Regions from separate parts of the Fictibacillus sp. NPDC058756 genome, predicted to be linked through region 1. Evidence: riboswitches for the same ligand, from Rfam matches in the RefSeq annotation. Region 1 holds a riboswitch; each other region holds the start of a gene.
What was found. Region 1 has a riboswitch for cyclic di-GMP ahead of ACFW35_RS01645 (hypothetical protein). Riboswitches for the same ligand answer to the same signal wherever they lie in the genome.

Region 1 (10,769 bases):
CAGAATCCTGAGGCTTATCGTTGATAAGGACACTGTTGACATGATGATCAAGATAGACCTCACAATCTGCTAAAAGCTTGTTTTGCATATAAGAAAGGGAAGTTCCTTGTGAAAAAAAGCCAGATTGAATCAGATTGAGAAAAAGCGCAGCCCCAATCCCGGCGATACTTGTAAAAAAGGCAACACTCATGCCTTCAAACGGTGCGGTAAGTGAAGAGATGATCGAGTTTAAAGTAAGATTCGAATCCACTGGCTGAGTGCCGAGCGTCATTAATGTATCCTGCATGGATAAAAGAGAAAGCGTAAGCCCGATGAAAGTTCCGAGCACACCAAGAATGATGGTGAATGAAGGAAGCTGATTCAGGAGCTTTTGGATGTTTCCGACAGGAACCCGGAAAATGCCAAGCAACGGAATGCGTTCGTTATACAAATGTTTTTCAATAAGCGCTTGTGTGTTGAGCTGCGGAACACCAGCGAGATGAAATTGCTTGTAGTCCGTTGTGACACTCTGAATCCAGTGTGAGTAGGGCTGCTGCTCTGAATTCGTCTCAAGCTGCTGCAGTTCTTTGTTCCATTTACGGAAATGATAGGCAGTCTGTGTATATCCGACAATACCGAGAAAAATGAGAAACCCAATGACCCCGACGATGATTAAAGTTAGCTGATCCATAATGCCACCCCTTAGATGTCCTGTCTTCTTTACTGATAGATATGTCCTAGTTGCGGGAAATATTTAGGGAAATGGGGTCTGACCCCAAACAAATACAAAAACCCCGTAATTGTCCATCTCGAATGGACAATTACGGGGTTTTCTTGATCTAATGTTATTATTTCTCTAAGCTAAGACTTCATCACCGCTCTGCTTTTTTACTAATTCATTATAAAATGCGGCATTTGATGCACTTAAATAAGGGGATAGCCAGATAAAACCGACCCCGACAGTGATTAAGCTCAGGATAATCCACCCGATAAAACTCAGCTGCAGGAGGAAGTACTTCCACTTATAACCGTACATCAGCTTTCGACTTCTTGTTATCGCGGCATTAATCCCGATATCCGGGTTATCTTTTAACACAAAATACGTTTGTGAATAAGCAAAAGCTTTAATGACACCTGGAATTATTAAAAGAAGAAACCATAAGAACATATAAACCATCATAAGAAGGTATGTTCCAAGGATTTTCAGGTACATGCTAATCTCTGAGAATGCTTGAAGAAGACCAGATAACTTAATTTGTTCTCCTGTGCGAACGACGGATAAGAATGTCCATAAATATCCGATATATAATGGCAGCAGTACGAGCGTAATTACGAACGTACTTGCGGTAGAGCCGTTAGTAGCATCAGTTGATATCCAATTTTCAAACCCGCCGCTTAGATTTATTTCAATAATCAATGGTATTACGTAATAAATAGCACCAAAAAGCAGGGTGAATAACGCTGCTCGGCCCCATTGTCCTTTTAACTTCTTTTTAGCTTCTTTCTTGAACGCTTTAATTTTCATTCCTCTTCACCTTTCCTTAACTCTCAGTTGATTATACTACTATATTATGGTGAAAAGTAGGAATTTATGGGTACATAAAAAGACTATAATTTTATTTAATGCCAGATTATAAGTAAAATAGAATTAGCTATTAAATAGACTGGAGGGGATGCAAAATGAAACATCTTGGACAAGAATGTCAACCTGTTCTTCTTTTTGACGGTGTATGCAACCTCTGTAATTCAAGTGTGCAATTCATAATAAAACACGAGAAGAACCAAAATCTAAAGTTCGCTGCCATCCAGTCTGAAGCAGGGAAGAAGCTGCTGACTCACTTTAGACTTGATCCAAACCAGACAAACTCTGTGATCCTGATAACCGATAATCAAGTTTATACTGCATCTGATGCGGTACTGAAATTAATGTATTATCTAAAGTTCCCATACAGCTCAGGGAAGATTTTGATGGTTGTACCAAAGGCAATTCGGGATTTCTTTTATAAGAAGGTAGCCTATAATCGATACAACTGGTTTGGGAAGCGGGAAATCTGTATGATTCCGACACCACAGCTGAGAAAAAGATTTTTAGAATAGTTTTTAATGGCAAATTTCATAAAAAAACATGCCTCTTAATAGGATAAAAGAAAAACCTAAAAGGGGTTTTTGTTTATGGGGCAAAAAATTTTGTTTTTTGGGGATGTTGGAATAGATGACACCATAGCTTTGACTTACGCTTATTTAAATGAAGAAATCGATATAGTTGGCGTCGTTTCTGACTATGGAAATGTTTCCAGGGAGAAGACGATTGCTAATGTACATTATATTGCTAAAATGTTCAATTTCCCTGAAGAAGTGAAAATCATTGGAGGTGCCGAAGTTCCAATGACAGGGGAACAGCCAACATTTTATCCTGAAGTTCATGGAGAGTACGGATTAGGTCCTATAGAACCAGGAACATACGAAGGGGTTATTGAAAACTTTTTCGAGATTGTAAATTTAATCAATCAATATGAAAATGAACTGATAATCGTTAACGTTGGCAGACTTACCTCTCTAGCCACGATGTTTATTTTGTTCCAATCCTTGATGAAAAAAGTGAAAGCTTACTATATTATGGGCGGGGCGTTCTGGGTACCGGGTAACGTTACGGCTGTTTCTGAGGCGAATTTTCATGGAGACCCGATTGCAGTCAGAGTCGTGCTTACATATGCGAACAACGTAACCATTATCCCGTTGAATGTGACAGATCGAGCCATTGTAACACCAGAGATGGTTAACTACATTGACTACAAAGGAAAAGCTCGTCTTATTAAACCGTTGCTGGATTTCTATTATAAGTTCTATAAAAATAACAACCCCAGCATTCAAGGGAGTCCGGTTCATGATGCGATAACACTGATGGCGAGTATCCGTGAAAATATGTTCAGCTATAAAACGCTGCCGGTACATATCGTACTAAGAGATGAAATGATTGCAAGAGGGCAAAGTATTGCAGATATCAGGCCGTATATTCAGTTTGGCGAACAAGAGAAAAAGCACAGAATTGCGTTTGACTTTGACTATAATTACTTTTTCAATGACTTTATGAGTGTGATGACCGGTGAGGAATTTAAATAAGTGCTTAATATGTAATTTGTTTTAACTCAATTCTTTTGTTTTGAAAGAACACTTCTATATGCTCTGGAAATGATTGAGCTTGAAACTCTAGTAATAAGGTGTCCTTTACTTCAGAGTCATGAAGAGCATCTTGCTCATTTATATATATACGCATTGTATTGTTATTAACAGAGATTTCAGCAGTTGGAAAGCTGTATAGGTTCCTATTGTCGTTACGGTTAAAATATAAATATACTATTTTAGTAGATTTATTAGTATTCTTTGGTAGAAATAGATAACTCGTATTATTACTATTCTTCAAATTGTTTATTTGGTGCTGAATATCACTAGATAATTCAGTTAGCTGCTTTTCTTTGGAATCTATTGAGTCAGGTTTCAATATGTAAATTCCTAAAAAAATGATTATAAAAACAGGTAGTATTATTAATAATTTTGTTTTCAAAGGATGATCTCCACTCAGTATTTAAGAATGTTGAATACATACAGAACAATAAAAAACCGGCTTCCTATCAATACAGACATGGACACCGGTAAAATTCGCAGTTATATTATGATGTTAATTAAGCACAGTCTCTAATTTGATCAAGTTTGTTTAATTTTTCATCTAAAATTTGACTCAACTGAACAAGCAGCGGATCAGCTAGATTGTTCACTTTTTTGCTTACCTCATACATGGTCGTGCGAATGGCGTCTATCTCTGTAGTTAAGACAAGAGCATTGCTTCGGCTCATGGTCCATTCCCCCTCAAATATAATAACCACTTCTGCTTCTGCACCATTAATATCGGTAAATCTTGTAATAATTATATACCATATTTTGTGCCTAGTCTATTATTTTTTTACACATATAGGGGGACAGACCCCAGTCAAATACAATTTAGCCGGTTTTGTCTTCGTGAGAAGTACATAACCGGCTTTTCCTTGCTATGACTGACTTTATTTTAATAGAGAAGTTTAAAATGAGGTTAGAGTTCTATTACCGGTGAGGTCCTGCATTCTACGTAATCACGATATTGAGGTTTCGAATTTTGAAATTGTTCTAGTATCATTGAGGTTTCCACGAAGGGACATACCGACTGGGTAACATAGTAACGGTAACTGCTCCATGGATATTCAAGAGGAAACATGACGAGATCTGCTGCTACCGGATTCATGTGAATGTATCGGCTCGTGTCTAAAAGATAGGAACAATCTTCAATTAATTCTGCACCATAGCGGCCTTGAAACACATGACCGGTAAGTTCGTACTTTTTGTTGAAATACATGGCGTATGTTTCGTTTAATTCTTTCATGAAATCTCCGGGTGGGGACTTGCTGCACTGAATTTGAAGATGAGTGTGGTTGGACATGAGGCAATAAGAGAATAAATCTACGGAATACTTTTTTACGCAGTAACTTAAAATTTTGAGATAACGATGGAAATCCAAGTGGGAATAGAAGAGGGGCTCCCTGCGATTTCCACGTGTAGTCACATGGTAGACAGCATCAGGGTACCAAATGCGTCGGGTTCTAGGAATAGATATCACCTCCTTTCGGATTGTTCTTTTATTGTACTATGAATGCTATTAAAGTGGGAAATGGGGACTGTCCCTAAACAATTTATTTCCCTTAAAGTTTTCGAGTAAAACACCTAAGAGAAAAGGAAAGTTCAAACGGTACCATTTTGTTAATTTTAGAATGTTAATGATCCCTTCATATTTTGTCAAGTGCTGTATTTTCTCCGCAGATTCTATCAAATTTCCCCGGAAATACTCATATTCATATTCAATTTGTAATCAAGAACGAGGTCTAGCGAAAATAGCGAACGTGAACAAGGAATCTATTTAGCCTTATAGAAGTTATTAAGTCGAAAGAACTCGACAATAGTATAGGAATTTGCCATAGTAATGGAGGAGCTTTTATGCATTTTTATGGTAAGTCCAGGAGGTTGAACAATGAAAAAAGGGAACGACTGGCGATATCGGATCTCTAATAAAGAAGCGATTATGGGTACGGTGCTTGCAATTCTGAATTTTATTTGGTGGTATGCTTTTGCATATGGACTAGGTGGCCGGCCGGTTAATGAGTATACTTACATACTAGGTTTTCCTGCATGGTTTTTTTATAGCTGTATCGTAGGATTTATCGTTTTTACAATTTTAGTTTCTATAATGGTGAAGTTTTTCTTTAAAGAAGTTCCTTTTGACTCAGATGATAATGAAGGGGAGGGTGACTCTTGATGAATTGGGATGTGATTCTTCCTTTAGCTTTCTTTTTAGTACTTGTTTTTATAGTTGGTGTTTATACATCAAGACACATTAAGAGCGGACCTTCTTTTTTACAAGACTACTTTTTAGCGGGACGTGAGCTAGGCGGTTTTGTTCTTGCTATGACGATGGTCGCGACATACGGAAGTGCTTCGAGTTTTATTGGTGGTCCTGGTGCTGCTTATCAGCTTGGACTTGGCTGGGTTCTTCTCGCGATGGCACAGCTTGTAACAGGTTATTTTACACTTGCTGTTTTAGGAAAAAAGTTTGCGATCGTAGCGCGAAAGATTAATGCTGTAACCCTTATTGATTTTCTTAAAGCCCGATATGAAAGTAAGTGGGTTGTTATTTTATCAGCATTAAGCATTGTTATTTTCCTGTTCTCAGCCATGGCTGCGCAATGGGTTGGTGGAGGAAGGCTGATTGAATCTTTTACCGGCGTTTCTTACACGACAGCATTATTCATTTTCTCGGCATCTGTTTTAGTATACGTCATAGCGGGTGGATTCAGAGCAGTAGTTATTACAGATGCAATTCAAGGTGTAGTCATGGTGATGGGGACAGTAATCATACTAGCTGGAACTATCGTAGCTGGCGGAGGGATTGAAAATATCATAGGAGAATTGAGAGTGGAAAATCCTAACCTCATTACTCCTTTCGGATCAGATGGATCACTTACACCATTATTTGTATCGTCATTTTGGATTTTGGTCGGTGTAGGTGTCGTTGGGTTGCCTCAAATATCGGTACGCGCTATGAGCTATCGAAATTCGAAAGCGATGCACCGTGCCATGATCATCGGGACGTTTGTGGTTGGATTTATCATGTTGGGAATGCATTTGGCAGGGGTATTCGGAAGAGTGATTTTGCCAGGTATTGAAGTACCTGATAAAGTTATGCCATTACTTGCGCTGGAAGTACTGCCTGGATGGTTAGCGGGTATCGTCCTTGCCGCGCCACTCGCTGCAGTGATGTCTACCGTAGATTCTGTTCTTCTGCTAGTAAGTTCAGCAATCATAAAAGATGTTTATATCAATTACATAAAACCTGATGCTGAAGAACGTTTTGTAAAAAGATTAAGCTTTGGTATTACAGCGGTAGTAGGGTTGAGTGTATTTGCAATGGCGATTAATCCGCCTGATCTGTTGATCTGGTTGAATCTTTTTGCCTTCGGCGGCTTAGAAGCAGCTTTTATCTGGCCAATCATCATGGGGTTATATTGGAAGAGAGGGAATGCAAACGGAGCACTCGCTTCTATTGTTGTAGGAGTAGGTTCATATATGTGGCTACATCTAAACTATCCAAATCTTTGGGGGATGCACACCGTAGTCATGCCGATAGTATTTTCTTTCTTTGCATACATTGTGGGGAGTTTCACAAAGGGGGACAGTCCCCAGACAAATACATTTTAGGCGATATTGTCCACTTCAGGCGGACGATATCGCTTTTCTTTTGTAATATACGTTTTTTTACTAAAATTTGTAATGTATGTAAAAATTACTAAATACCTATTTACAGTAATAGCCTCTGATGGTAATTTAGTATCAGAATATAATTAAATAAGTGTGGAGCATTGAAGGTCATTCTGTATGTGGGCGCTTGGAGTGACTAGAGCTAGTAGCGCAACCGACCGCTTCTTTTTTCGTTCTATTAGATTAAGGAAGGGGTATTTTTTATGGAAATCTCAAGAAAAGAAAAGTTTGGCACGAAGAAGAAGACAACTAAGAAATGGCCGAAAGTGGTTTTGGCAACAACAATTGCTCTGGGTGTTGGAGGTACGACAACGTTTGCGGCAGCTAACAAGGATTTTTCAAGCTATCTTTATGAACTAATCGTTTCATTTCAATATAAACCAGAAATAGACGGAAAGCTCGAACAGAAAAAAGAAACCTTAACAACAAACCTTAAAAATGATATTAGTAAGATTTTTTCTGATACGAAACAAGAACTTGAAAGGGAAAAGAATAGACTTATATCAACGAAAGAAAAAGAATTAGAAAATCATTACAAGCAAGAAATGGCTGAAATAACAGAAAAGAAAAACACTGCTATGACAGATAAGAAAAACCAAATGAACAATGATGCTTCAGAAAAAGCTTCTGATCTTAAAGAAGACATCACAGAAGAGATTCAAAAAGAGATCGATAAAAATATAAAATAATAAATTTCCAAAGAGCGGAAACTCAACCTCCGCTCTTTTTCTTTTTCCTTTATACTAGAAATTAGAAACTAACAAACGGAGCCGAATCTATGAAAAAAATCTTTCTATCACTTAGCATTATTTTCTTTGTATATGCCGTTGCTATGCTCGTTCAGACTACCAACATGGACATGGGTCTCACGGTTTTCTTCTTATTGGGTGCTATATTTTTTATCCTTTTTTACAAATATGAAGCGGCAATCTATCTTTTTAAAAAGTACAAGAAGGTTACTCTAACAAGTATACTAACCCTTTTGCTCTTTGCAGCAACCTTAGAAACTCTTATTCTTGCATCTGCTAACACGGATCCACAGAAGGTCTCTGGAAAAATTGATACCATCCTAGTTCTTGGGGGTGGTACGAAGAACAATCGTCCAGGTGCCGTCTTAAAGGGCAGGCTTGATCAAGCTTTAGCATACGCGGAGAAACATCCTGACGTTACTTTCATCGTAAGCGGAGGTCTTGGGTTCGGTAAAACGACGAGTGAAGGCACCATTATGAAAAATTATCTGATAGAGAACGGGATCCAACCCGAACGTATAACAATTGAAGAAAAAGCGACGAGTACATACGAAAACCTTTTATATACGAAAGAGATGATTCAGCCTGACGATCAAGTGCTGATCGTGACAAGTGACTTTCATCTTTTTCGGACAAAAATGATCGCCAGGCGTGTAGGGGTTGAAGCGGAAGGGCTCGGTTCACCGCTTAGAATTTCATCTGTTCCCCAAGCTCATGTGAGAGAATATATGGCGATCATCAAAAGCTACTTCACGGACCGGTAAAAGGAAGTGACTCTTATGAAAACAAATAAGTACCATTGTTGCGCCACATGCGTGAATTTCAAACCTCAGAAAACGGACCAAGGAATGTATTACTATTGCTCACGGCTTGGTTATGAAACGAAACCGGAGTATACGTTTAATTGCTGGGAGCCGAAACCGCATATTATCGAACTTATGAAGAAGGATGAAGACGTTTAGGTCGCTGCAGCGAACTAAGCGTTTTTCTGTGAAATTCTACAGACTTGCCTTGAAAAAGCTTACAATGTTACATTGTGTAAGGATTTATGTAACGGATTTACTGGAAATACTGTTGATAGATGAAAGAAAGGATTTTTGATAATGAACCTTCAAATCCCGATTGTGATAAAGGAAAAGCTGCAGACTGAGGCGGCTCAAAGAATAGAAAAATTACCGGATGTATATAAAGAATTGATTGGAAAGCCAGGATACACTGCGCCTGACGCTTCGCTCGTGGAAGACGCGGTGATCGCACTTGCATTAGGAAAGAATGTTCTGCTTAAAGGCCCGACAGGATCAGGTAAAACGAAGCTTGCAGAGTTGCTATCGAATTTATTCGGACAGCCGCTGCATCAGGTAAATGCTTCAGTCGACCTCGATGCTGAAGCGCTTCTCGGTCATAAGACGCTAAGCTACAAAGACAGCAAACAAGAGATTGAATTCATCGCTGGCCCTGTAACAAAAGCTGCAAACAACGGTCACTTCTTGTACATCGATGAAATCAACATCGCAAAACCTGAAACCTTGCCGATTCTAAATGGAATGCTTGATTATCGACGTACGATCGCTAACCCGTTTACAGGGGAAGTGGTAAAAGCTCAGCCTGGTTTCAATGTGATTGCAGCGATCAACGAAGGATACATCGGAACAGTGCCGTTGAATGAAGCGCTGAAAAATCGTTTCGTTGTAATCGAGGTGCCTTATATTGAGGGAGAAACATTGAAAGAAATGCTGAAGAGCCAGTCTCAGCAAAAAGACGAAGAGGTGCTTGAGAAGTTTGTACAGCTTTCGTCAGACCTGATCGGCCAAGCGAAAGCCGGTCATCTGTCTGAGGATGCCGCATCCATCCGTGCACTACTGGATGCAGCTGATCTATCCGTATACTTGCCTGCGAAGCGTGCAATCCAGCGCGCAATCGCTGATAAGCTTGAGGACGCCCGCGAACGTGCTCTCGTTGCCAACGTGGCCGCGACGCTGTTTGTGTAAGCTGGGAAATGGGGTCAGACCCCCTACAATTTATTTCCCACGATGATTTTGGAGGTTTCGCCTAGATGAAATTCCTAGTTTTTGCGGATACAAAGATCGATTCTTTCGTTCATATGCAACTGATTGACCTTGCGCGTTCCCTCTCAAAGGTGGAAAAGATGGACGTTTCTTTCTCATACCATTCTAACCTCGAGAGAAAGAAGGGCATCACGCATGTCAGTCAGTTTTGGAACCCATACCCGCGGGAGATTCAGCTTGAAGGCTGGAAATCCGACGTTTATTTGCGCAGCTTTGGCACACAGTTTCATACCGATGATAACGTGATCTGGAACACGCTCGATGAACTGAAATCACATCTACACCGTGAATTTTTAAAACAGATGCTGCTCTTTGCGGAAGACTTCCGATTGGAACAGATTTGCATAGAAAAAAGACCTGGGATGACACATGCGTTCAAGCTCCGGAAAGAGACGATCCAGGTGCATTACAACCGTGAATACAGAAAGCATATTCAACAAAAGCGCATTCTTGACGCTCTATTTTGCCATGTTATTCTTTTAGCGAATAAACGTTTTGTCGCTGTGCCGCCTGATACACAGGCACTTTATCAAGAACTGCGTCCATTGCTTGCACAGCTTACAACTGCTGAGTCAACACAAGATATAGCAGCAATCGTAATTCAAATGGGTGATATCACAAAGCAACACCCAGAATTTACAGACATGAAAACAGCCTACCGCAGTTTTAGCGATAAACCGAAAATATCAGATATAGAAAATGATAGCGAAACGTTCGACGACCTAACCCGCAGCACGGAAACAAAAACGAAAAAAACAATAAACAAGGACGACGATAAGGAAGAGAAAAAAGAAGAGCAGGAGAAAGAAGAGTATTCATCCTGGCATGATGAAACGTCTGATCCGCAGGATTCCTTTTTGCAAATGGACCTTGATCAAGGAACGAATATTGACCTATTAGGGGAAGCAGCAAGGGAAGCGGATAGTGGTGATGCGGTATTTGGATCCGTTCAAACGAGTGCTCAAACGACAGATAACAACGACTTCAACTCTCAAAACGAACACGAAGCAGAAACCGACAACAACCAGACCGGCTCAGACTCATTAAATCACTACCGATACGGCGAAGTGAACAAAAACGTTACAGAACATACCCTGCCTGCAAAACCGGCAACACCTGAAGAATTCGCTCAATATCA
Region 2 (10,769 bases), 2.0 Mb from region 1:
GCTTCTTGCAAAATCAAAGAGTGAGAGAACAAATTTCTGAAGATCCATATCATTCCGATCTGAACTATAGGCGTCAACCACTTGATAAAAAGTATGGTCTTCTCCCTTGCTGTACTCTTCTTCAAAAAGCTCCTCGATCACTTCCTGACGGATTAGTTCAGCTTCTGTTTCTTCAGCTACCCTGAACCCTGGATCAAGATCTGTTTCGTAATAATACTTTCTTAAAACTTCAATACAAAAAGAATGAAGGGTAGAGATGGAAGCTTTGTTCAATAAATTCAATTGTCTTCTAAGATGCAGCGAAGAAGGATTATGAGTCAGCTCCTTATCAATCGCTTCTCCAATCCGCTTGCGCATTTCTGCAGCTGCGGCATTTGTGAAGGTAACGATGAGCAATCTGTCTACATCTGCAGACTGTTCTCTTATCATCGTAATGATTCTTTCAACAAGAACTGCTGTTTTCCCTGAGCCGGCCGCTGCTGCAACAAGTATATTTTCTCCTCGTGCCTGGATTGCTTGCCATTGTTCATCCGTCCAAGTTGATCCTTCAGGTTTTGGAATTAATGTTTTCAAATGAGGCTGCCTCCTTCCTCCTGCATTTTTTCTAAAATGATTTCATCTTTTTCCGGTTTCAGCTGACGGTACTGATTTTCTTCAAGTGTCTGATCAAACTGGCAGACAGGTTTATACGAACAGAACGTGCAAGGCACCTTCTTTTTCATTTCATAAGGCGAAATATCAATCACTCCGTCCGTAATACCTGTTCCAGAGCTGACAGCCATTTTACGCGCATGATGTCTCATTGTTTCAAAATTGGAAGCCGAAGCAACGGAAGAGTGCGACTTATGGAATCCATTATTCGTGAGTGCAACCGGAATAATGTTAGAACGCTTATCCATCGTGCTGTCCATTAATTGCACGGCTTCTTCTTCTGCTAAAACAAGACCTTTCATCTTGAATTTCTTCAGCACTTCTTTTTCTATCTCCTCAGCAGTCAATAGCTTCTTTTGATTTAAAAGAGGGTTATGAACATGGAAATAAAGCACGCCGGCAGGAATCGATTCTTGTCCCAGCCATTTCTCAGAATGTGCTACTGCTACATCCAGATATGTGAGCATCTGAAGTGCGATGCCATGGTACAGCTCAGCAAGGTTTAATCCTGTTGAACTCGATTTATAATCAATAACCCGCATTAAGAGACCTTTTGAACTAGCAGCAGTATCAACTCTGTCAATACGTCCTGCTACTTCCATCGTTGTGCCGTTCGGCAGTTTATACACTAATGGCGGCAGCGTTCCGCCTGTGCCAAATGCCAGTTCAAGACCTGCTGGAGTAAATCCGCTTGCCTTTGCATGTTCGCTTAAAATATGCGAAGCCTTGCCCACAACTTCTTTCAGCTTCTTCTTAATATAAAGATGGCGGTTGGAGCTTAACAGAATCTCATGCTGAAGCTGAGGAGCCAAGAGATCAACGATATCTCCTGCCATGCGGTAGCAATCTCCTTTTGAAAGATCGCTCCACTGGACTCTCCTCTGCTGCAATGCATCATTCATCTGTTTTAAAGCAGCATGGAACAGCTGTCCGATATCAGGAGCTTCCAGTTTGTACATCTGACGCTCCCGCAGTTTCAGTCCATATGACATAAACTGTGAAAACGGACAAGATTGAAATAACTCCATGCGGGAAATACTCGTTAAGATGCTTTCTCCATAAAGATCCTTTGATACAGAAGAGCTTAAAGGTGCTTCACGGTTAAAGTAAAACAAACTCGATATCGCTTTTTTTGCATAGTGGTCATACTGATCATCAGTAATGATCCAATTATAGACATCCCACCAAACTGGCGAGATCGGGTAACCCTTTTTCCATTCTCGAAGCTGCGTACTTAAATAGGACACACTTTTCACAGGATGCTGAACAAAAGACAAATCTTCTTCAACTCCGGGTTCATTCTGATATAGAGTCTCTTTTAGATCAGGAAATAGATCCCGCATCCTTTGAATGACCATTGATGGCTGCAATGTTTTTCCTTCTTCATCAGCCAGCGCATAGGATATGAACAACCGGTCACTGCCGTTCGTCAATGCCAGATAGATCATAAATTGCTCGTCCAGCAGTTTTCTTCTTGCTGAAGGTGCTAAGACAACACCGTTTCTTTCAAGCGCTTCTCTCTCATCTTCCGATAACAGACCATCATCTTTTGGTTTAAGCGGTATGATTCCATCGTTAACCCCTAATAAAAAGTTAACTTTCACATCTGTAAAACGGGAACGCTCCAAAGTTCCTGCGAGCACCTGATCCAGTGATGGCGGAACAAGAGCAAACTTCATACTTTCAAGACCCGTCTCAAGCATCTGCATCCATGTTTCTTTGGAAAGCTTCTCGCTTCCTGTCAGTTCTACCATTTCATCTAAAAGGCCAAGCACTGCATTCCACACCTGTCCATGCTCACGTGCAGCTCTAAGTTTCCCTTCAGATTCAGCATGAAGCCTTAAGCGTTCTAGTTTCATAGGAACGGAGAGGTCTTCTAAATATTTATAAAGTGATGTACAAAAATCTGCTACGGTTATGCTCTTAGATAAATCTCGAGAAAGTCTTTTCATCGGTGACACGATCATATCTCTAAGATCATTGATAAGCTGTTCTTTTTCATCATCCTGGCTCGTTTTTCCGAAATCATCAGCTTCAAATCCTCTGAATCTCTTATACTTCCAAGGCTTTGAATCTGTCCATCGGCTGCCCTGAATACCGAGAGCCAATACATAGTTTTCCAGGTCGTCCATGCATCTTCTAATCTCTGATGTTGTTTTTCTCATCTCATCAAGCGGATAAAGCATATCCGTTTTCACAGCACGAAATACAGCTTCATACCGCCAGTTCTTTAAAACAACATCCAGTGAAGACCGGATCAGTTCAATGAGCGGATGATGAAGCATCGATTTTTTTTGGTCTAGAAAAACAGGTATCCCATAATCGGCAAATACTGTTTCAATAAGAGGCTGATAACTGCCCGCATTTCTTACCGTTACAGCAATATCCCGGTATCTGTATCCTTCATCACGTACAAGTTCAATAATTTTTCTCGCTGCACCTTCAACCTCTGATCTTAAATTGACCCCAGCTGCTAAGTGTATCCCCTCTGGTTTCGAATAGCTGATCGCAGGTCTCGCATCATATTGTTTTTCAATATGGGCAATCGCAGGAGAAATAAATTTTGGCGTATGAGAAAGCACGATTGGCTCTTCTATCTCCACATTCAGCTCTTTCGCTTTTTGTGTGAGAACTTGTGCTGTCTTCTTTGTCATATAAAAGAGATCCAGTTCATGCGGATCAGTGTCCGGACGATATGATTCCTCTGAAGTCAGGGCAATCGTCACTTTCTTTGCATGTGCCATGAGTCCAGCAGCTGCTTCAAGTTCTTGCGGTGTAAAAGAATGGAAACCGTCTATGTAAATCTCGCAATCCTTTATCGTATCTGAATAAGGTATTTTCTCTTGCAGCAGTTTTAAATAATCTTCAGAATCTAAGTATTTTCCAGCAAGAGCTTTTTCAAGAGCGCCTGAAATGATGCTTAAGTCATACATCTTGTCTTTGAGCACTTTTTTGTTATTTTCTTTTTGACCAAGAGAAAGCAGCGTTTCTGCATTCCAGGAAAGGTCTTCTGAGGATATACAATACCGCTTTAATTCTGTTGTCATAAGCTCGAGCAGTTCATAAAAACCGCTCTGTTCAGAAGCTTTTTTAAATATCTTCAGTTCTTCTTTCTTACTCTCAATAATTTTGCGAAGCATCATTCTCACACCAGTGCTTGTGATGTGCATTCTTGTCATCCCGCCTGTTTCACCAAGAATGCGCCAAGCCAGACGTGAAAAACTATAAACTTGGGCACGAATCATCCCATTTAATCCGGGAGTTGATGCAAGCTTATACTCGGATTGAAAGGTCATCTGATCCGGCACTAAGTAGATAATAGGACTCCCCATCGGATCCTCTGCAAGTTTTTCACGTATCTCTTGAAAGACAGAGTGGGACTTTCCGCTGCCGGATCGTCCCAAAATAAATTGCAAACTCATATTTTTCATCCCCTGTTCCGTACACAAATTCTGCTTCTATTATCTCACAATCTACTAGCAGGGCAAAGGCTAGTATACTCAAAACGCACGAAATACGGCTGGTATTTAAAGGATACCTATTATAAAAAAAGGCTGTATCCGTAACCTTTGCAGCTTTTGATAGAGGTTGATTTCCGCTCCAGGATGCTCGCTTTCCGGGGGGCGTGCGGTAAGCCTCCTCTGCGATATGCGCCTTTGAGGGGTCTCACCTGACCGCTTCAGAGAAGTATTATTGCTCCTGCGTCTACAAGTAAATGCTACCGGCGTGAGCTTCCTCGTCGCATGCCTAGCGAGAAGCTTCTCATGTAGAAGGCACGCACCTTGAGCTCCAATAAAGTTGCTAATGAAGAAAATGAAAAAATGACCAAAAGCAACATTTTTTAGAGAAAAGCCTAACAAAAAAGAAAAACAGCTACATGATGAGCTGCTTTTCGTTACTTTTTTTATGTTCTAATTTTAGTGTGTTTCTCCCCGCTGCTTTTGCTTCATAAAGGAGCGTATCTGCTCGCTGTATAATATCTGCCGGACGGTCTTCCTTTTGATAAAAAGCAATTCCATAACTTAATGTAACGGGAAGTTCTCCATCCTTATGTATATACGGATACATTTGAAGGTGGGTATTAACCTGCTGGGTCGTTTGTGTCACTTCATATTCAGATGCCGTTTCCATGATCCACGCAAATTCTTCTCCTCCATATCGATAAGCTTTACCTTCTTTTGCGGGTAAATATCGCTCGAATGCTGTAGCAACAAGTTTAAGGACTTCGTCACCTATAACATGTCCATGTGTATCGTTAAATTCTTTGAAATGATCAATATCGCAAAGAACTAGCGCAAAAGGAGCTTTCTGTTTCGTTTTCTCTAAGACATCCTCCTGGAACTTTCGGTGGTTTAATAACCCAGTAAGATAATCCTGGAGAGATTGCAGCTGGTACATATTTTTCTCGAAATAATACTGTCTTTCTTTAGATGCAATTACCCCTCCATACAGGGCAATCAGCCATAAAAATGACGTATTCATAAAGAACTGAAAAAACTCTGTTGTGTCCTGATATCCTCCATCTCTTAAAAAGAAGTACAGAATAACAGCAAAACTGGCACCGCCAACTATAAAAGAACCTTTTAACCTCCAGTAAAGAGCGGCATGAATAACAATCAAATAACCTACAGGCATGAATGGACTTTCCGAGCCTCCAGACAGCTGCATCAGCCAAACATAAGCAATATAATCAAAAAGGATTCCGCCTCTGGTAAAAATCAGATAATAAGAGGACTTTTCAGGAAATCGGTTTAAGACGATTTGTGTAGATGTCATATATAGAATCCCTATTGTAAAAAGGACTGGAAATGTGTCTTTGTTAAAATTTAAAACATCTGCGATCGGCTTGTAATAAAAAAGCGGTATACAAATGACAAGAAAGAACCATCGCAATAGTGAAGAGATGGTCTCAGAACGATGTTCAGTTATTATAAATAAGTCTTTCATGCTGCCATCTTCCTTTGCATTTAGTTGCTATAATCAGGAAATTATTGCATACGGTCTTTCTTGTTTAATATTACTTAAACTTCCATTATACAAAAACCACACTTAAGTCTCAGAAATTATGCTTTAACTTCTCTTTTATTGCTGTACATCCGTTCATCAGCAAGCTGCAGGTAATAATCAATATTTTCACATGCATCACCTAACAGCTCGATTGCACCGTATGCTAATGAAATAGATTGGTTCCATGCCATTAGCTGGCTTTCCATCTTTTCAACCAGTTTGTAAGCGTCCTCTTCTGTTATTCCCGGCAGCAAAAAGACAAATTCATCTCCCCCAAACCGAAAACCTGATAAAAGTTTTAATCGCTTGGATAATTCCGCGATCTGCTGTAAAAGCTCATCTCCGGCATGATGGCCATACTCATCATTGATATGTTTGAAGTTATTTATATCAAACATAACGAGTGTAATCGGCATCTCTTGTTTTTGAGCTTTGCCAATTTCTTTTTCAAGACAGTCGTAAAAATAACGGCGATTATATAGATTAGTAAGCGGATCACGGATACTGATCTCTTTTAAATCTTTAAATTGCTGAGATGAAAATCCGCTTAAGAAACCTGTAATCGCACGATGTGCTACCGTGTTCCAGCGTTCTAACATAAAAAGCTGCACCGGAAGCGAGTCGGAAACTGTCACTCTTTTCATTTCTTGCAGAACTGATTCTCTTATACTTGTAGAGAAACAAGCTAGCGCTTGGTGAGGAATTCGCTGGTGTCTTAAGAAATGGATGCCTGAGCGGAATGCTTTCTGTTCAGCTTGTTTCAAGAAATGCTGAAAACGTTCCTCCTGCAAAAATACTGCATGTACGATTCCACGCAAAAATTTCTCTAATATTTTTTCATATTGTTCAACAAAACCGTTCATAAATGAGCTGAAGTCATCAAACTGGCTTAAGTGTTCTTTATGTGTATGTATCATCGTTGGAATCGACTTCATGAATTCCTTAAATAAGCTTTTTTTGAGTGTGCGTAATTCTAGTTGGAAGTTTTCCATTATTGCAACCCCTCAAATCTTAAAAATTTGCATACAAAAAGCCATTACCCTTAAATAAAGGGAAATGGCTTTTAATGTTTAATAACATTAAAACATTAATTTAATGTTTGACAAGCGTCGGAACTCATCTACAGTGACCAGCGAAGTCTTTATGAAAACTGTGAGTTGCACCGAGTAATCTCAGATGCATTGTTTTCGTGACTCCGTTCTGTCTCAATAGAATAAATCCTATCGCCTCAAAACATCAATATTATCCGTTCCCCTTTGGCAACCGGCTGCCATTGTATGTTTCTTCATACTTTAGGCCCATAGCTTTGCGTCCCAGTTTTTCAACTGGTTTGCCTTTAAACAAAGGTTTTCTATTCGTTTATAGATATTATATCCTATGAAGGTAAATTGTGCCAATATTTTTTATAGGACTTTAATACCATTATTTATTACCCTTGTTTATGGATAATTTTAACTTACGATAGTACCTATACCCAACTCTGATCATATTTAAAACAAAATACGGAATCCGAATGGGAAAACGATAAAAAACAGGCTTATAAACCTTGAAATAAGCCTTTCGTAAATCCCTCCACTTTCGGCAAGGTACTTTCTTATAAAAGTCAGAAACATCTACTATTATACCTTTTCCTTTTGAAATCATGACGTTCTTTCCATGTACATCATTCGGAAACAGTCCTCTTTTTTCAGCGTAATACAAAGCCTCATCAATATCTCGGATGACACTTTCAGGAATTTTGACCCCTTTATGAACACAATCATAAAGCGTGATCCCTTCTATTCTCTTTAAAATCAAAAATCTTTTTTCTGTATAATAGCAAACCGAATAGCCCGGATGTTCACCTAAACGTTCATAGACCTTCTTTTCTTCAAGAAGTCCATGCTCATCCCTGCCATAGATTTTTACAACATATGAAGGGTAATCGGGATGATAAAATACTGCGGCATAATTTCCGCATCCGAGTATCTTCCATGGGAAAGGTATATTCACTGGACATACGGGGTCAAACGGGTTGCGGCTTTCGATCATAATCTCTCTATTCAATTGTCGTGCCATTTGGATAAAACGTTCCATGTGTTTCCTCAATTTCTGATATTCTTCAGTAATAATATCATTCTGCATTACGTTCATTGTATACAGACAGAGTCAAAAAGGAAACTTAAACAAGGTTGTTTTCTTTAATTTTGTTGCGACTTGAAAGATGTTGATTTCCGCTCCAGGATGCTCGCTTTCCGTGGGGCGTGCGGTGAGCTTCATAGAAGGAACCTTGCTCCTGCGTCTACAAGTTAATGCTACCGATGTGAGCTTCCTCGTCACATGCCTTACGAGAAGCTTATCATGTGGTAGGCACGCACCTTACGCTCCAATCAACTTGTCAATGAAGAGTCTTTATAAACGCTTTAGAAGAAAGCCTAAATAAAAGCAGTACTGATTATTTTGATGCTACTCGAAGATATGACAGCATGAGGGTTTCTGCTTTATTTTTTAAGTGAACGTTTGGAAATCGCATAATTTCACGATAACCCCTGATAAATATCTCATATTCAGTAATATCATGATCTCTTCGTCCATCCATCACTTTAATTTTTCTTTTTCTAAGTTCAATGCGGACATCGTGAAGATCCTTGCTCACTTGATTCATAATCTGTTCCAACAATGCAATATAAGGCCGTTTTATTTTAAATGGGGAACGATTCACAACTTTTAAATCTCTGTCAAATAGAGTAAGCATAATCGGATACATCACAAATTTTTCAATGAGTGAACGCTCTTCCTCGTTTCCATATTGCATGTCTATCCCCCCATTCTACGAAGGCGAAAATTTGAATTGCGCAGATAAAATATTTTTCAGCTCGAATGTTCTAATTTGTTTGCGGACTGCGCAATAGGCCGTTATTAATTTGCCATCAAAAGAATATGGAGTAATAAGCCTGTGGCTGATCACACCTTTCTCTGATAAGTAGATCATCTCGATGGCTGCCCTCTCCTGGATGCATCTTAACAACATGTTCGTCATTAAAAAAACCTCCTTTTTTTTATTATATGCGAACAAACGTTCTTTTTATACAAGAAAAAAATACCTGCCCATAAAATGGCAGATATTTATTCTTAAATCGGCTGTTGAGCGATTCCCATTGCTTCAAGCTCCTGATAAAGATTCCCTGAAATTGAGATTCCTTCAAAGCTGATTCCTAAGGATACAACTGTTTGCGCTAATTCTGGGCGCATTCCGCTCAATGTAACTTTTACACCTAAAAGCTTAAGCGAATTGATAACCTTAAACAGGTTGTGAGCCACCATCGTATCAATGACAGGTACGCCTGATAAGTCGATAAATAAGTGTTCAACTTGCAATTCAGTACATTTCTGAAGAGACGTTTCCATGATTAACTTAGAACGGTGTGTATCAATTGTACCGACAAGCGGCAGAACTGCAACAGTTCTTGTTAATCTGACAACAGGAACAGAAAGCTCCTCAATCGCCTCACGTGCAAGTCCAAGGACTCTGTTGTTGTTTTCAACATAAGCAACACTGAAAGCATGAACCGTTGCATCTAGTAACGGGTCAATAACAGAAGCTGCTGTAAGTACCGCCTCTACTGAAAAACTTTCATTATGAATCTCGTTACGAATGAAATCCCATAATACAATCCGGAAGAATCGGGTGCTTTTTAACGCCATGTCCAAAGGAACTTCGTATTGAACGGCAAGTTCGCCGCTCATCTTTCCCCACGCAATAAACCGAGGTTCAACATCCTCCATTTTTTGATAAAGTGCTTCCCCAAAATAACTGAATAAATCTCCTCGAAGCTTCAAAACCTGGTCAGTAAGCTCTGATACAGGTTCACCATACTCAGCTTTAACTTCATCAATTTTTCTGGCAAGATCGTATTTATGTGTAAGGATCTTTTGCCCCAATTCATGCAATTGTCGTTCCATCGTATCTATAATCCCCCTATAGAATAAAAAATGATTGCATACCACTTATCTATATACCATTATTATACATGAGTTAAACCTGTTTTTTAGAATTTTATGTCGGATTTTGTTCTTTTACTAGTAAGGAGGTACTATGAAGGTTTGGTTTGGGTTTATATTAGGTATTTTTGCAATGTCTCATTGGTCCACAAATGTTTTTGCCTTGGAATTAAAGGCCGAAACTATGGGTGAACGCATTGGGGCTGTTGGTTTGGGAGTTATTATTTTGTTATTTATATTACTGTTTATCTATAAACGATATCATTCTTCATTTTTTCACGGATTTATTGCTGCAATAGGATTGTTTTTAACAGTAGACAACATTTTGTTCCATTGGGTTTTTCAGCTGCACAGAGTAACGAGCGGGCCCGAAGCAAATGTGCTAGAACCATTATTTGTTATAGCAGGGATCGGCTTAGTGTATTATACGTGGAAAAAAGAACAGCAGATCATCTAGTTATGTTCAATGTAAACAGCAAAACCAGCAGCTTTAGCCTTGGCTGCAAGTTTTTGTGCGTTCTCTCTGGATGAAAACGCCCCGATCTGCACTTTAAAAAGATTGTCTGGTGAAGTTGCTGTTTCTTTGAATTCATCATGATTGACCAGCCTTTTTTTCAATTCATATTTAACATCTTCAATAAAGAAAGGAAAGCTTTTATCGTATTTATGGAAACTGTTCAGCGGGTCTGTTCTTCTCTTCGGATCCAGCTGAAAATGTCCTTTGATGCAGGTCTCTGGATTCCATTGGTATTTCTCACACAAATAAGCAAAAAACCAAACATAGCGGTTGTAAGCTTCTGAAAAATTAATTGATGATCCATAGCACAATTCTACTCCTATCGCCCATTCATTGGCATCTGAAACATTTGATCGGACATGCCAGGCTTTTTCATGCAGCGGGATAATAACCAGAATTTCTTTATCGTCAATAAACACATGTGCAGAGGCTTCCAATGGTCTGCTGTTAAAATAGTTAAAATTTTGCCTGGCTGTTGAACCTGGGTTTCCAATATCATGAGCAACTGCATAACGAGGAGTCCGGTTTCCGCCTGGACGCTGCTTGAGCTCCTTTTTGATATGCTGGTTTGTAATCAAGTATTTCTCCTTCAAAGTTACACCTCCTAATTAAT
Region 3 (10,769 bases), on a different contig from region 1:
CTTTTGCATTATCCTGTTTAAGATCCGATTGAGTTTTTTGTTCAGCTGCTGAATTTTGTTTATCTTCATTATTTTTCTCGGCAAATACTTCACCAGGAATAAAAAGGATGGCACCTGCGATCAAACCTTGCATAATGATGCTTGGAATTCGCACAAATTCACCTCCCTTCTTTCATCTATATAATACATCCAATTTATGTTTTATTTGTCGGTCTTTGTCCAAAATAGTCATTACTTCCTAAAGAACCATAATTTCAAAAAAAATCAAGAGGGACTTGTGTCTTAAATTGGAGAGAAGTAAATGGCTTAAACATGAAACTTTACAATAAAAAAATCGTATAGTTATATTGAAGAAAGGTAAGGAGGTAGATATTATGAGAAGTGCTAATCCTGCTTTAAAAAGTTCAACCTTTAATAAATTTGGAGGAACATCTTTCAGTAAACAGATGACATTATCAGGAACAGTTTATAAAACGTTTATTTTACTGGTCATTTTAATGGCTTCTTCCTTTTATACTTGGCATCAATATAATTTAGGGGAACCTGTAGGACATTTAATTATGATTGGTGTGATCGGGGGACTCATTTCAGCTTTAATCATTGCCTTTGTTCCTAAGACTGCCCCGCTCCTGGCGCCGGTTTATGCAGCTCTTGAAGGTTTAGCGGTAGGCGGAATATCAGCAAACTTTGAATCTCAGTTTAATGGAATCACAATGCAGGCCGCGGCATTAACATTCGGTACGCTATTTGCCTTGCTGCTCGCTTATATGCTCCGAATCATAAAAGTTACACACAATTTCAGATTGATCGTTTTCTCTGCAACAGCCGGAATTATGCTTGTTTATCTTACGAGTTTCATTTTAGGTTTTTTCGGAATCGATATTCCCTACCTTCATAGTTCAGGACCAATAGGTATTGGTATCAGTCTATTTATCGTAGTCATAGCGGCGCTTAATTTGGTTCTTGATTTTGACTTTATCGAATATGGAGCAAGCCAGCGTGTTCCCAAATACATGGAATGGTACGGTGCATTTGGCTTGATGGTAACGTTAGTCTGGTTATACTTTGAGATTCTTCACCTATTAGCAAAGATTAGACGAAACTAACAAAGAGAAGCCCGCGGGCTTCTCTTCTCTTATGAAAGGATCATTATCCACCTGTTAATCGTCCACCATCCTATGCCGATGTTAACGGCAAATAAACCAATTCTCATAACTTTATTCTGGTGGGTTATGAGCTGAGCAACATATAAAATCCCCCATAGAACGAGGATCAGAACCGACCATAACACCCCGTTTAGATCACCTTGCATAAATGCTCCATAGCTATAGATTAATGTATAGGGCATCAAAAGGATGGCTGTCAGAAAATACATCCCATGTACCGTGTGTCTGCTCACTGAACTAGAGAGCGGGGCTGATTTAACAGCTAAACTATATAATAGAGCTATTCCAATTCCAGACCCAAGGAAAAATAGAGCCTGGAAGATTTCATAAAAGAATATCGGCAAAACTTGAAGGGCATCGACCCAAAGAATTCTGCTATAAAACAGCAGCCATAGCATAGGGATGACACTGGCTATCGAGACAAAGGTATTAATTCCTCTATAGACAGCAGAACCTAGCAGCATAACACTAAAAATAAAAAACAGAGAACCTAGCAGTTTGCTGGAAAATAGTAAAAGAAAACTATATAAACAGAGAAGAACGGCAAACGCAATATGAAGAATATAATCATATTTTGAATGCTCAGCTTGTTTAAATGTACTGTAAATTGGAATCATGCTGCACCTGCCAAGTCTTGTCGTGTTTATACATTTATCGACATGTATCTATAATTACTTAAATTATTCTTTCGGCACTTTAACAACACCGCGAATGTGCCACATGTTAATAAGCTCAATTCTTTTACGGTATTGTTTTGCCTGCAGCCTTCCCTTTTTGTATCTTCTTTTTAACAGCTGCAAGTAATCTTCAATCTTAAGATGATAATCATTCATGCTTTATACCCACCCTCGCCATTTTTCTCACTGTCATATTCCCGAAAATAGTCGATTTGTAACATAAAAAAATCTAAAAGATTGCTACTTTGGAATATTTTTAGTTGAGTAGGCTTCTTTGACTAGTTGATTGGAGAGTAAGGCGCGAGACTCCTGCGTGCCAACTACCTGAATATACTTCTTGCAAGGCATGCGACGAGGAACATGCTTCGTTAGGATTTGCTTATAGACGCAGGAGCACACAAACTTACTTGATGGTAAGACTCCTAAAGGTGCAAAGCGCAAGGAGGCTCACCGCACGCCCCGCGGAAAGCGAGCATCCTGGAACAGAAATCAACATCTACAAAAGCAACATTGCTTAAGAAAAACAGGGATAGTTAGGAAAAAACAGCTACAAGGTTGCAGCTGTTTTAAAATTATTCGCCGAGTTTTTTAATTTGTGATAACAGATCATTGTAAACAGCGATATCATCCAGTAATCCGCTTTGTTCGAGCAGATCAGCATTCAGTTCCCCATCTTTTATGACTGTTAAATATTTATCAATTCCCTCTTGAAGCTTATTATTTTGTTCAATCACCTGATTGTGAACATCTTCAAACACAGAAGGCGGTGTTAAATCCCCAAACTCACCAATGTCTGATTTCATATCTTCCAGCAGCTGTTCAAGTTCTCCTCTCGCCTTTGGATCGTTTACTGCCGTTTCTGCAATTGCAGAAATCTCTTTTGAAAATTGTTGTACATCATTAATATATTCAGTAGCTTCAGGTACATAGTTCAGGCCATTCGTTACTTCATTCACTGCTGAGCAACCTGTTAATACCGTGATTGATAATATAGCGGCAATTAAAGTCTTTTTCATTTGTTTCTCCTTTTCCCTTTTATATTTGGAATGGATTTGAATTAAAAAAACGCCCCTTTTGTCTTGAGCGTCTCAATTTCTGCTTATTGTTTTATACGGCTGCTGATGCTTTAAGTTTCATTACTTTCTTAACGAGTAAAAAAGATCAGTGAACTTATCGATTACATTCTCAAATTTTAATTTTTCCTTCTCACCATAAACCTTTGATTTTAAACGTTCAGGGTTAATAGAGGACAGTTCTTTCAAATAAGCTTCAATCTTTTTTAGTACGGCATTAAAACGTTCCAGCGAAATTTCTTTTTTATACATTTTAGAATCCTTAATACGGTCTTCAAAAAGCTTCTGGAGCGTTTCATTAGAAAATTTAATATCTACTGCTTTTCTCGCTCCATATCCGTCCACGATATAAAACATGGTTGTTCCTTCTGACTTTTTGCTAGGATCAGCAAACTTTATTTCTGAAGTCAGGCTTCCGACTCTTACCTCCATTTTAAACGAACCTGAAGAAAACACCTGGTTTGGCGCAAGTGTTACAACAGGATTGTTCCCTGAAGGATTGTTTGCTGGAGGATTTTGAACTGGCGGGTTTGTTTCCTCTATTGGCAGCTCTATTTCATTCGGTGGGCCACTTTCCCCGTTTTGATTTTCTGGTTTCCCAGGTACATGTTCCTTAACGATATCTTCAATTTGGTTCCATAATAATTCCCGGACCGTCTCTAATAATCCTTCAGCAGATTTTAAATGTTTCTTTACTTGCCCTTGCGGAGAGTCTGCAAGCGATGTCTCCAGGTCATTCTTTAAACTGAGCAAAAACTTTTCAAGTGACTCAGAGACTTCTTCTTTAAAGGTATCTAAACCCATTTCAGGAGTTTCTTTCAGCTCACCTTTAATAGAATGGATAAAGTCAGCGGAGCTATCCGCTAATTCATGCCTCCAGTTGCTATAGATCCGTTCCGCTTCTTTTGCTCCTTGATGATGTTTCTCTATATCTTTTCTGGTATACGTTTTAAAAGGTTTATTTTCATGAACACTCTTTTTAAAATAGTCTTCTCTTTTATTTTCTTTATAAGGTTTCTCGGGAGGAACGGCTTCAAGATGCTGCTTTTTTACATAATTCTTTTTCAAATGCCCATAAGCAAAATGGTTTCCCCGATTATATGAAAATGCCTGTGCAGCGTGATTTACCATCTTGAAAACCTCCTTTACCGTTGATTTTTGTTTTTCTTCCTGACTTTTAGGACAAAATAAAAAAGCCCACAACAGAAGATACGATCTTCCTAATGCCGGCCGGTTGCATCACTAGCTCCACATACTTATAGATGCCCAAATAAAAAGTATGCTTCCACGCTTCCATTAATTTCAATTATCATAGCAAGAATCTTCGGCAACAACATATTTTTTCTGCTTATGAAATAAACTTCATTGACTAGTTGATTGGAGAGTAAGGTGCGAGACTTCTGCGGGATTAGCGGGATAGGTGAGACCAATCAATGTCGCAAAGCGACGAGTGGGCTCACCGCACGCCCGCGGAAAGCGAGCACCTGGAGCGGAAATCAACAACTTCCAAAAGCATCAAAGTTTACAAAACAGCCTTTAATTAATAAGAAAGGATGAAGAAAATGAGTAATAAGGATAAAGCTTATGAAGGAAAAGATGAACTGTACTTAGATATTGATAGGATGATTAACGAAGGAATGGCTGGCGGTACTGTGGCAGACACTGAAGATCTTAAACAAATCGGATATGATACTGATATTACCTCACAAGAAGAACCGCCAACAATTGCTGGTGAAAGAGAAGAAAAAGATAAATAAAGAAACAAAAGGATGCCCTAAATATAGGGCATCCTTTATAAGTTATATTACAAGGGCTTAGAAATCTCAGTAAGTGCATCTCCTGCTTTATCATTGTCTTCATGTTTAACAGCAAGGTCGCCTAATGAAACAATACCAACCACATTTCCATTATCCAGAACTGGAAGTCTGCGTATTTGATATTCAGACATTAGGTTCTTAGCCTCATCAATCGTCATATCAGGTGTCCCTGTAACAGGATCTAATGTCATAACATCACTGACTGTACCTTCAATATTCCCGTCAGCAACACATCGAATGACGATGTCCCGATCGGAAACAATCCCTTTTAGTTCCCCATTTTCAGAAACCGGAATAGAGCCTACTCCTAAACTTTTCATCAAGCCGGCAACTTTAGTAATTTTCGTATTTGGTTCACACGTCTCAATATCTGAAGTCATAATATCTCTTAATTCCATTTTATCGCCTCCTAATAGGTAATACGGTTATTCTGTACCTTTTTAAGAGGAAAGCTAAACCTTTCAACTGCAGCTCGAGCATCAATATTATTGAGCCTTTATCAGTCTGATTTTCTTTAAAACTTCTTGATACCTTTGATCAAGTCTTATTTTCTCTTCTTCATTCAAGGTTAATGAAAGCTGCCCGATTAAATCTGTCATTTCAAGTTCAAGCTTCAGTAAATGATCTTTGTGATCTGTGGTTTTTAGACCTGGCTTTTTATCGCCATTCTTATTTTCAAGATATTCCTTATAGCTCCCCTCAAACCAATATGCTTTTGGAGGCTGAAGCTCCAAAACATGCGTTGCTGCTTTTTCCATTAATCTTCTATCATGTGTTGCAAGGATAAAGGTACCAGGATACGCGATCAAGACTTCTTCTAATGCTTCTCTCGTAAACAAATCCAGATAATTCGTCGGCTCATCAAGCAATAACAAATTATAATCATTTAAGAATAGCTTCGCTAATGCGGTTTTCATCTTTTCTCCGCCGCTAAGCACCTCAACTTTTTTAAATACATCTTCACGTTTAAATAATAGCCTCGCTAATATTGTTCTTACCCAGGTTTCATCATATAAGCTGTTTTCCATGACATTTTCTAAAATACTTTTTGTCTTATCAAGAATATTGAGATGCTGATGAAAGTAACCGATTTTAAGCTGCTTCGATTTTTCGATCTGTTCATTTCCTCTATATATTGTTTCTAAAAGGGTTGATTTTCCTGTTCCGTTTTTACCTGTTAAAACAACCTTCATCCCTGGCTTTACAGTAAAAGATAGGTCAGTAAACAGCTGACGCTCGTCATACCCAACGGAAAGTTGTTTAACAGCCAGCGCTTGTTTGCCATGAATGACTGAAAACTGCTGAATATCAAAATCGATTTTAGGCTGTTCTTTTGGCTTTTCTTTCTTATCCATCATCTCGATTCTTTTTTCAATTACCTTCGAAGCTTTTTCCAAAGACCTTTTTGCGCTTTTGACCTTCATCTTCCCCAATTTCGCTTCACTATGTGACATGCGCGCCGGTTTATCTTTCATGCCCTTCGCTTTTGATGATTTCTCTTTTGCGGCATTCTCCAGCCTCGTTTTTTCTTTTGTGTATTGCTCATATTCAAACTGCTGCCGCTCTTGTTTTTGCTCTTTTTGAATAAGATATTCTGTGTAATTTCCGTGATACAACGTAAATGTTTGCGGATCAAGCTCGATTATTTTTGTGCAAACCATATCAAGAAATGTTCTGTCATGAGACACGAGCAATACAGCACCTTTATGATGATTAAGAACTTTTGCCAGCTGATCCATCCCATCAACATCCAAATGGCTCGTCGGCTCATCAAGAATAAGAATGTCAGGCTGCTGCTCAAGAGCTGCCGCTATCTGAGTACGCGTTTTTTCACCGCCGCTCATTGTTTCATAGTTTTTCCCTTTTAGGTTCCACTGACCTTCACTTCTTGCTGTAATCGTTTGTGAACCTTCTTCAAACTGGCTGACAACAGCGACCGTGCCGTAGTGCTGAACAAATCCTGAATCTGCTTCTTCCATCAGGGAAAGCAGCTTTAAGAACGTTGATTTTCCTGTTCCATTCAGCCCTACTAACCCAATACGATCTTTACTAAAGAGCTGAAATGGCTCTGTTTGTTTTAAAATTAATTTTCCTTTGTAAGACTTTTCAAGTCCGATTGATTCCAATAAAAGCATAAAAAAACCTCCCAGTTTTACTAGAGAGGTCTGCCCACGCCGAATATCACCATACAACCGCGTGAAAAAACGATTTTTTGGCAACAAAAAAACAGGCCTGTAGTTAAGTCCTAAAAATGGGCAGAGTAATCCTATCTAGCGTTCTACTTAATTATTCAAGTAAATGGCTAAAAATAAGATTAATTGCTCATTGGACGTATACACCTGTTCCTTCCGTTATTTTTCTAAATTGTAAGCGATAACCCAAACTGCAGTCAAGCTTCATTTCTTATTCCTGTACCCATTGCAGGTTTACTTTTCTTTGATTGGCACCAGGTCTTGTATCTTTCAGCATACGGATAAAAAGCAGCCCTTTTCGGTAATGCGCTTGAACAGGATCTTGGTGTACCCGGACAGGAAGTGTGATCTCCCGCCTAAATTCCCCAAGCTGAAATTCTTCGGTATTCAAGCGATAGGAATCAAGAGAAATAGATAATTTCCCTTGCACCGTCAATTTGAATGGATCTACAAGTACTTCTACGTCATCCGTGCGGTTCAATCCAGGCATCGCAAGTACACAGCAAATTTCCTGAGGTGTTTCGTATATGTTGCAAAGCGGATTTTCGTTCCTTATATCAGAACTCGGTGCTTCATTTGGTGCAAAGAACTGATCGCCAAAGTATTCTTCCGCCATTCTTTTCCAGTCCATCATTTGTTTCCAAGTGTCCATTCCTATTCACCTCTTATGAAGGCGGTCCTAAAGGAACTGAAGGAAGATCAGGATCAGGAATTTGAGGAGCCGGACCTATATGACCGCCTGTGTTAAATAATTGCGAGACCGGTTGTATAACGCCAGCGCTGCCGATCTGGAGTACTGAGGAATTTTGAATGCCTTCTACTTTTAATTGCTGAATTACAATTGTCTGACTGACAAACAGATTCATGATTCCTCCTCCTCAATTTCTGGATAAGGATCTTTAAGAAAGTTACGAATATGCTTTACACGGGATTGCAGCGTCATTTCGTTGACTGAGCCTATATGAAGAAGTGCGGAACTTGATACACCGAGAATATCAATTTTGCCAACTCTTATAAACGGACAAGCGTTAAATGTTTTTTTGATTTGTACTGACGGACATACAGGAACAACGACTGGCTGCGAAAAAATGTCGTACTTGTTTAACGGGATATCAAACCTGCCAAAATCTGTACGTTCTCTTTGAATAGCAAGAGCAGCAGAAAAACATTGAATTTTTTCCGTATCCCCTGTCTGGAGTATGGAAGATGAGGCAAGTGAATTTAAGATCACTTCATCAACTGCAGATGTTCTGTACATTTTCTCACCTCTATAGCGGAACGAGTGATGTTCCCAAAACAAGCGACTCAGGCGGAGTGTCAAACGCTGACCCAAGATTGATGCAATCTACATCTCCTACTAAAACAACAGAGGATAAACCTACTCCGATGATGTTGATCTCACCAACAAACAGCTCATGGTTGGTTACGCAAAATTTCACTCTCTCCACCTCCATCTGCCTTTGAATCTTTTAAGTGAACGATGAATGTTTCAATTCCCCGGTAGATATCCTCTTTCGTTTTTTGAAGAATATCTTTGCGGCCCCGCTCATCTTTTGGTTCATATTTTGTAAGATAATGCTTTATTCTTCCCGGCACCTGACGCTGAACATCCTCCAAGATAAAAACACGGTATGATTCATCAAGCGGAACATTTATTTTATTTTCAAGAGATTTCAGATACACAGGAGCTTCTTTTATAAAAAACTCATCCATCGCTTTTATCATTTCACGGTAATTAGGATTTTCTATGACACTTCGCTTCATTTGCCCTGGCGTTTGAACTGTATTCTGGCCGATATTGAATTGCTCGATTAAATCTTTGCTTTCAGCGGAATGGCCTATGCCGATATGAAGGGTTCCCTCAAGCTTTTCTACTTTTAATTGATCAAACTTGTATTCTACCGTTTTAGGTTCATCAGCGAGTACATTAACCTGCTTTTTAAGCTTTTTTATCTGAAGTTCCAATACTTTAATTCTGTCATTCTGGTCCTCGATCATCTGTTTCATCTTGCTTAAATAATAGTTGTTCTCCTCGTTCATACAAACATCAGCTCCTTAGTAAGATGTATGCCTTCTTGCTAAGGAATTTGCATGTCGCTTAAAAATTTGTAGTGTTAGTGTTGTCATTCACATCCGGGTCCTGCGTATACGTAACGTTGTAGCCATTATGCAAACAAAGATTATCACCTGTATTAAATGAACCAGCACCTGCATAAGTTTTGGCATAACTAACCGGGCAGATCGTCTGGACGTCACCTACATGGAATACGGAACCGCTTGAAACGGAGTTTACAGAAATCTTTCCTACGATAGCCGGCATACACGTTCAGTCCTTTGTAAGGTTCTCCTCATATGCTATGCATACGCCCATCTTCCTGTGATAAAAAACATCCATTCACCTTTAGGCTCCTACCTACATAAGCTATCTCAAAGGGACGACGTCACACTCGTAAAACCTTTTTTATAAAAAGGAGGTGTTAAAGTGCCCTGTTTGATTGTTGCACCTATCAACATCAATGCGGCAGAAGGGGTTGTGAATTTCGGCGATACGCTAGTAATCAACCCTAAAACTACAGGGAAAGGGTACAATGGCGCTGGCGGCGGGAATACAGGGAACTTTATACAGACCATCTCTGTTGTCAGTGCTACAAATACGTTGGATCCTGATGTTTTTGATTCGAATAATGCCGGAAATGCGTAGGGGGAATAGCGGATGTTTGGAAGAGGTCCTTTAAATCCTTTCTCTAATAACCGATCTATGGATGACTGGCTTAAATCGTTTGAACAGTTCGTAAACAAAGGGTTAACCCAGTTTGAGCGTTACGCTGACCAAATATCATTTGATGTTGATACAGAAGAGACTGCTCAAGATTATAGAGTCTATGCCAATCTTAAGGCATATAATCCTGAAGATATTCAAATTGAAGTTCTAAACCAGGGTCTTCAGATTAAAGCTCAAAGAGAAGAAATCAAATCGATGAAGAATAAGCGTACGGGGCATTTTCAGGAGAGAAAGTCCATGAAACGAACAGAACGATTTGTACAATTGCCTTTTATGTTTAGAAACGAAGATATAAAAGCTCAGTACAATAACGGCATCTTAATGATTACCGTGAATAAGAGTAATGGAGAAGCTGCTAACCCGACTGTTCCGATTGAGGTTGCAAATGAGAAGAATGATAGTGAATTTGAAGAGTGAAATATGAAGGCCCCTCTTTTAAGACTAGAGGAGCCTTTTCTTCGTTTTATCTGCCTAATGTAGGAGCCAGCCACACTTCACCTGTTCCTTCAAATACATGTAAATAGCCTTCCCCGCTAGTTGCAGATCCAACGATGGAAGAAGATGCGCGCTTGACTGAAAAATCGATGTCTCCTTTTCTAAGAAGAGCGAACGTACCGTCTACTTGAAGCTTTTCATCATTCAACTGTACTTTCATAATCTGGTCTAGCGGCACTGGACTTTGCAGGACACAAAATCCCGAACCCTTTAATCTTGTCTGAAACAGCCCATCATCACCTTTTATAGAAGACGTTAGTTTTTGTCTTGAGACACCAAGCTGGACTGTAGGCTCCGCGGCATAAAACATTCCTTTATCTGCAACTACTTCTTCTTCGTTAAGGTTCATTAGAAGGTAATGTCCATAAGAAGGCTCTAAATAGATCTCTCCCGTACCCTCATAGAGAGGCTTGAACAAAGACTCATCCGTCAGAATATTTGAAGCCATCTTTTTCATAAAACCGCCAACACCGCCTGCGTTACTTTTCAGCTGCAAATCACCCTTCATAAACTGAAGAGCACCCGCCTCAGCTTGTACCGCACCTTGACGTAGTGTAATCCTAACTT

Region 2: linked by a shared signal. The riboswitch ahead of ACFW35_RS11850 (GGDEF domain-containing protein) and the one ahead of ACFW35_RS01645 (hypothetical protein) in region 1 are both predicted to bind cyclic di-GMP.
Region 3: linked by a shared signal. The riboswitch ahead of ACFW35_RS17770 (hypothetical protein) and the one ahead of ACFW35_RS01645 (hypothetical protein) in region 1 are both predicted to bind cyclic di-GMP.

The regions. Positions count from the first base shown of each region.
Region 1 covers NZ_JBHYPU010000001.1:322,086-332,854, forward strand. Annotated here, with positions in the region: gene ACFW35_RS01600 (hypothetical protein) at 1-670, opposite strand, end outside; gene ACFW35_RS01605 (DUF975 family protein) at 836-1,504, opposite strand; gene ACFW35_RS01610 (thiol-disulfide oxidoreductase DCC family protein) at 1,660-2,076, shown strand; gene ACFW35_RS01615 (nucleoside hydrolase) at 2,152-3,099, shown strand; gene ACFW35_RS01620 (hypothetical protein) at 3,104-3,541, opposite strand; gene ACFW35_RS01625 (aspartyl-phosphate phosphatase Spo0E family protein) at 3,660-3,830, opposite strand; gene ACFW35_RS01630 (transposase) at 4,064-4,624, opposite strand; gene ACFW35_RS01635 (YhdT family protein) at 5,033-5,317, shown strand; gene panF (sodium/pantothenate symporter) at 5,317-6,756, shown strand; cyclic di-GMP riboswitch class II at 6,903-6,985, shown strand; gene ACFW35_RS01645 (hypothetical protein) at 7,020-7,505, shown strand; gene ACFW35_RS01650 (YdcF family protein) at 7,595-8,329, shown strand; gene ACFW35_RS01655 (ATP-binding protein) at 8,669-9,553, shown strand; gene ACFW35_RS01660 (nitric oxide reductase activation protein NorD) at 9,619-10,769, shown strand, end outside.
Region 2 covers NZ_JBHYPU010000001.1:2,356,936-2,367,704, forward strand. Annotated here, with positions in the region: gene addA (helicase-exonuclease AddAB subunit AddA) at 1-573, opposite strand, end outside; gene addB (helicase-exonuclease AddAB subunit AddB) at 570-4,073, opposite strand; gene ACFW35_RS11845 (GGDEF domain-containing protein) at 4,525-5,598, opposite strand; gene ACFW35_RS11850 (GGDEF domain-containing protein) at 5,715-6,650, opposite strand; cyclic di-GMP riboswitch class I at 6,914-7,003, opposite strand; gene ACFW35_RS11855 (serine/threonine protein kinase) at 7,081-7,734, opposite strand; gene ACFW35_RS11860 (hypothetical protein) at 8,093-8,452, opposite strand; gene ACFW35_RS11865 (hypothetical protein) at 8,468-8,677, opposite strand; gene ACFW35_RS11870 (STAS domain-containing protein) at 8,770-9,600, opposite strand; gene ACFW35_RS11875 (hypothetical protein) at 9,734-10,096, shown strand; gene ACFW35_RS11880 (peptidoglycan recognition protein family protein) at 10,093-10,749, opposite strand.
Region 3 covers NZ_JBHYPU010000002.1:173,308-184,076, reverse strand. Annotated here, with positions in the region: gene ACFW35_RS17795 (hypothetical protein) at 1-154, opposite strand, end outside; gene ACFW35_RS17790 (Bax inhibitor-1/YccA family protein) at 375-1,106, shown strand; gene ACFW35_RS17785 (hypothetical protein) at 1,136-1,783, opposite strand; gene ACFW35_RS17780 (hypothetical protein) at 1,847-1,999, opposite strand; gene ACFW35_RS17775 (DUF6376 family protein) at 2,416-2,859, opposite strand; gene ACFW35_RS17770 (hypothetical protein) at 2,980-4,047, opposite strand; cyclic di-GMP riboswitch class II at 4,136-4,217, opposite strand; gene ACFW35_RS17765 (hypothetical protein) at 4,479-4,673, shown strand; gene ACFW35_RS17760 (CBS domain-containing protein) at 4,721-5,131, opposite strand; gene abc-f (ribosomal protection-like ABC-F family protein) at 5,219-6,868, opposite strand; gene ACFW35_RS17750 (Hsp20/alpha crystallin family protein) at 7,137-7,577, opposite strand; gene ACFW35_RS17745 (spore germination protein GerPB) at 7,591-7,791, opposite strand; gene ACFW35_RS17740 (spore germination protein GerPE) at 7,788-8,183, opposite strand; gene ACFW35_RS17735 (spore gernimation protein GerPD) at 8,194-8,364, opposite strand; gene gerPC (spore germination protein GerPC) at 8,339-8,965, opposite strand; gene ACFW35_RS17725 (spore germination protein) at 9,024-9,245, opposite strand; gene ACFW35_RS17720 (spore germination protein) at 9,408-9,626, shown strand; gene ACFW35_RS17715 (Hsp20/alpha crystallin family protein) at 9,639-10,124, shown strand; gene ACFW35_RS17710 (AIM24 family protein) at 10,171-10,769, opposite strand, start outside.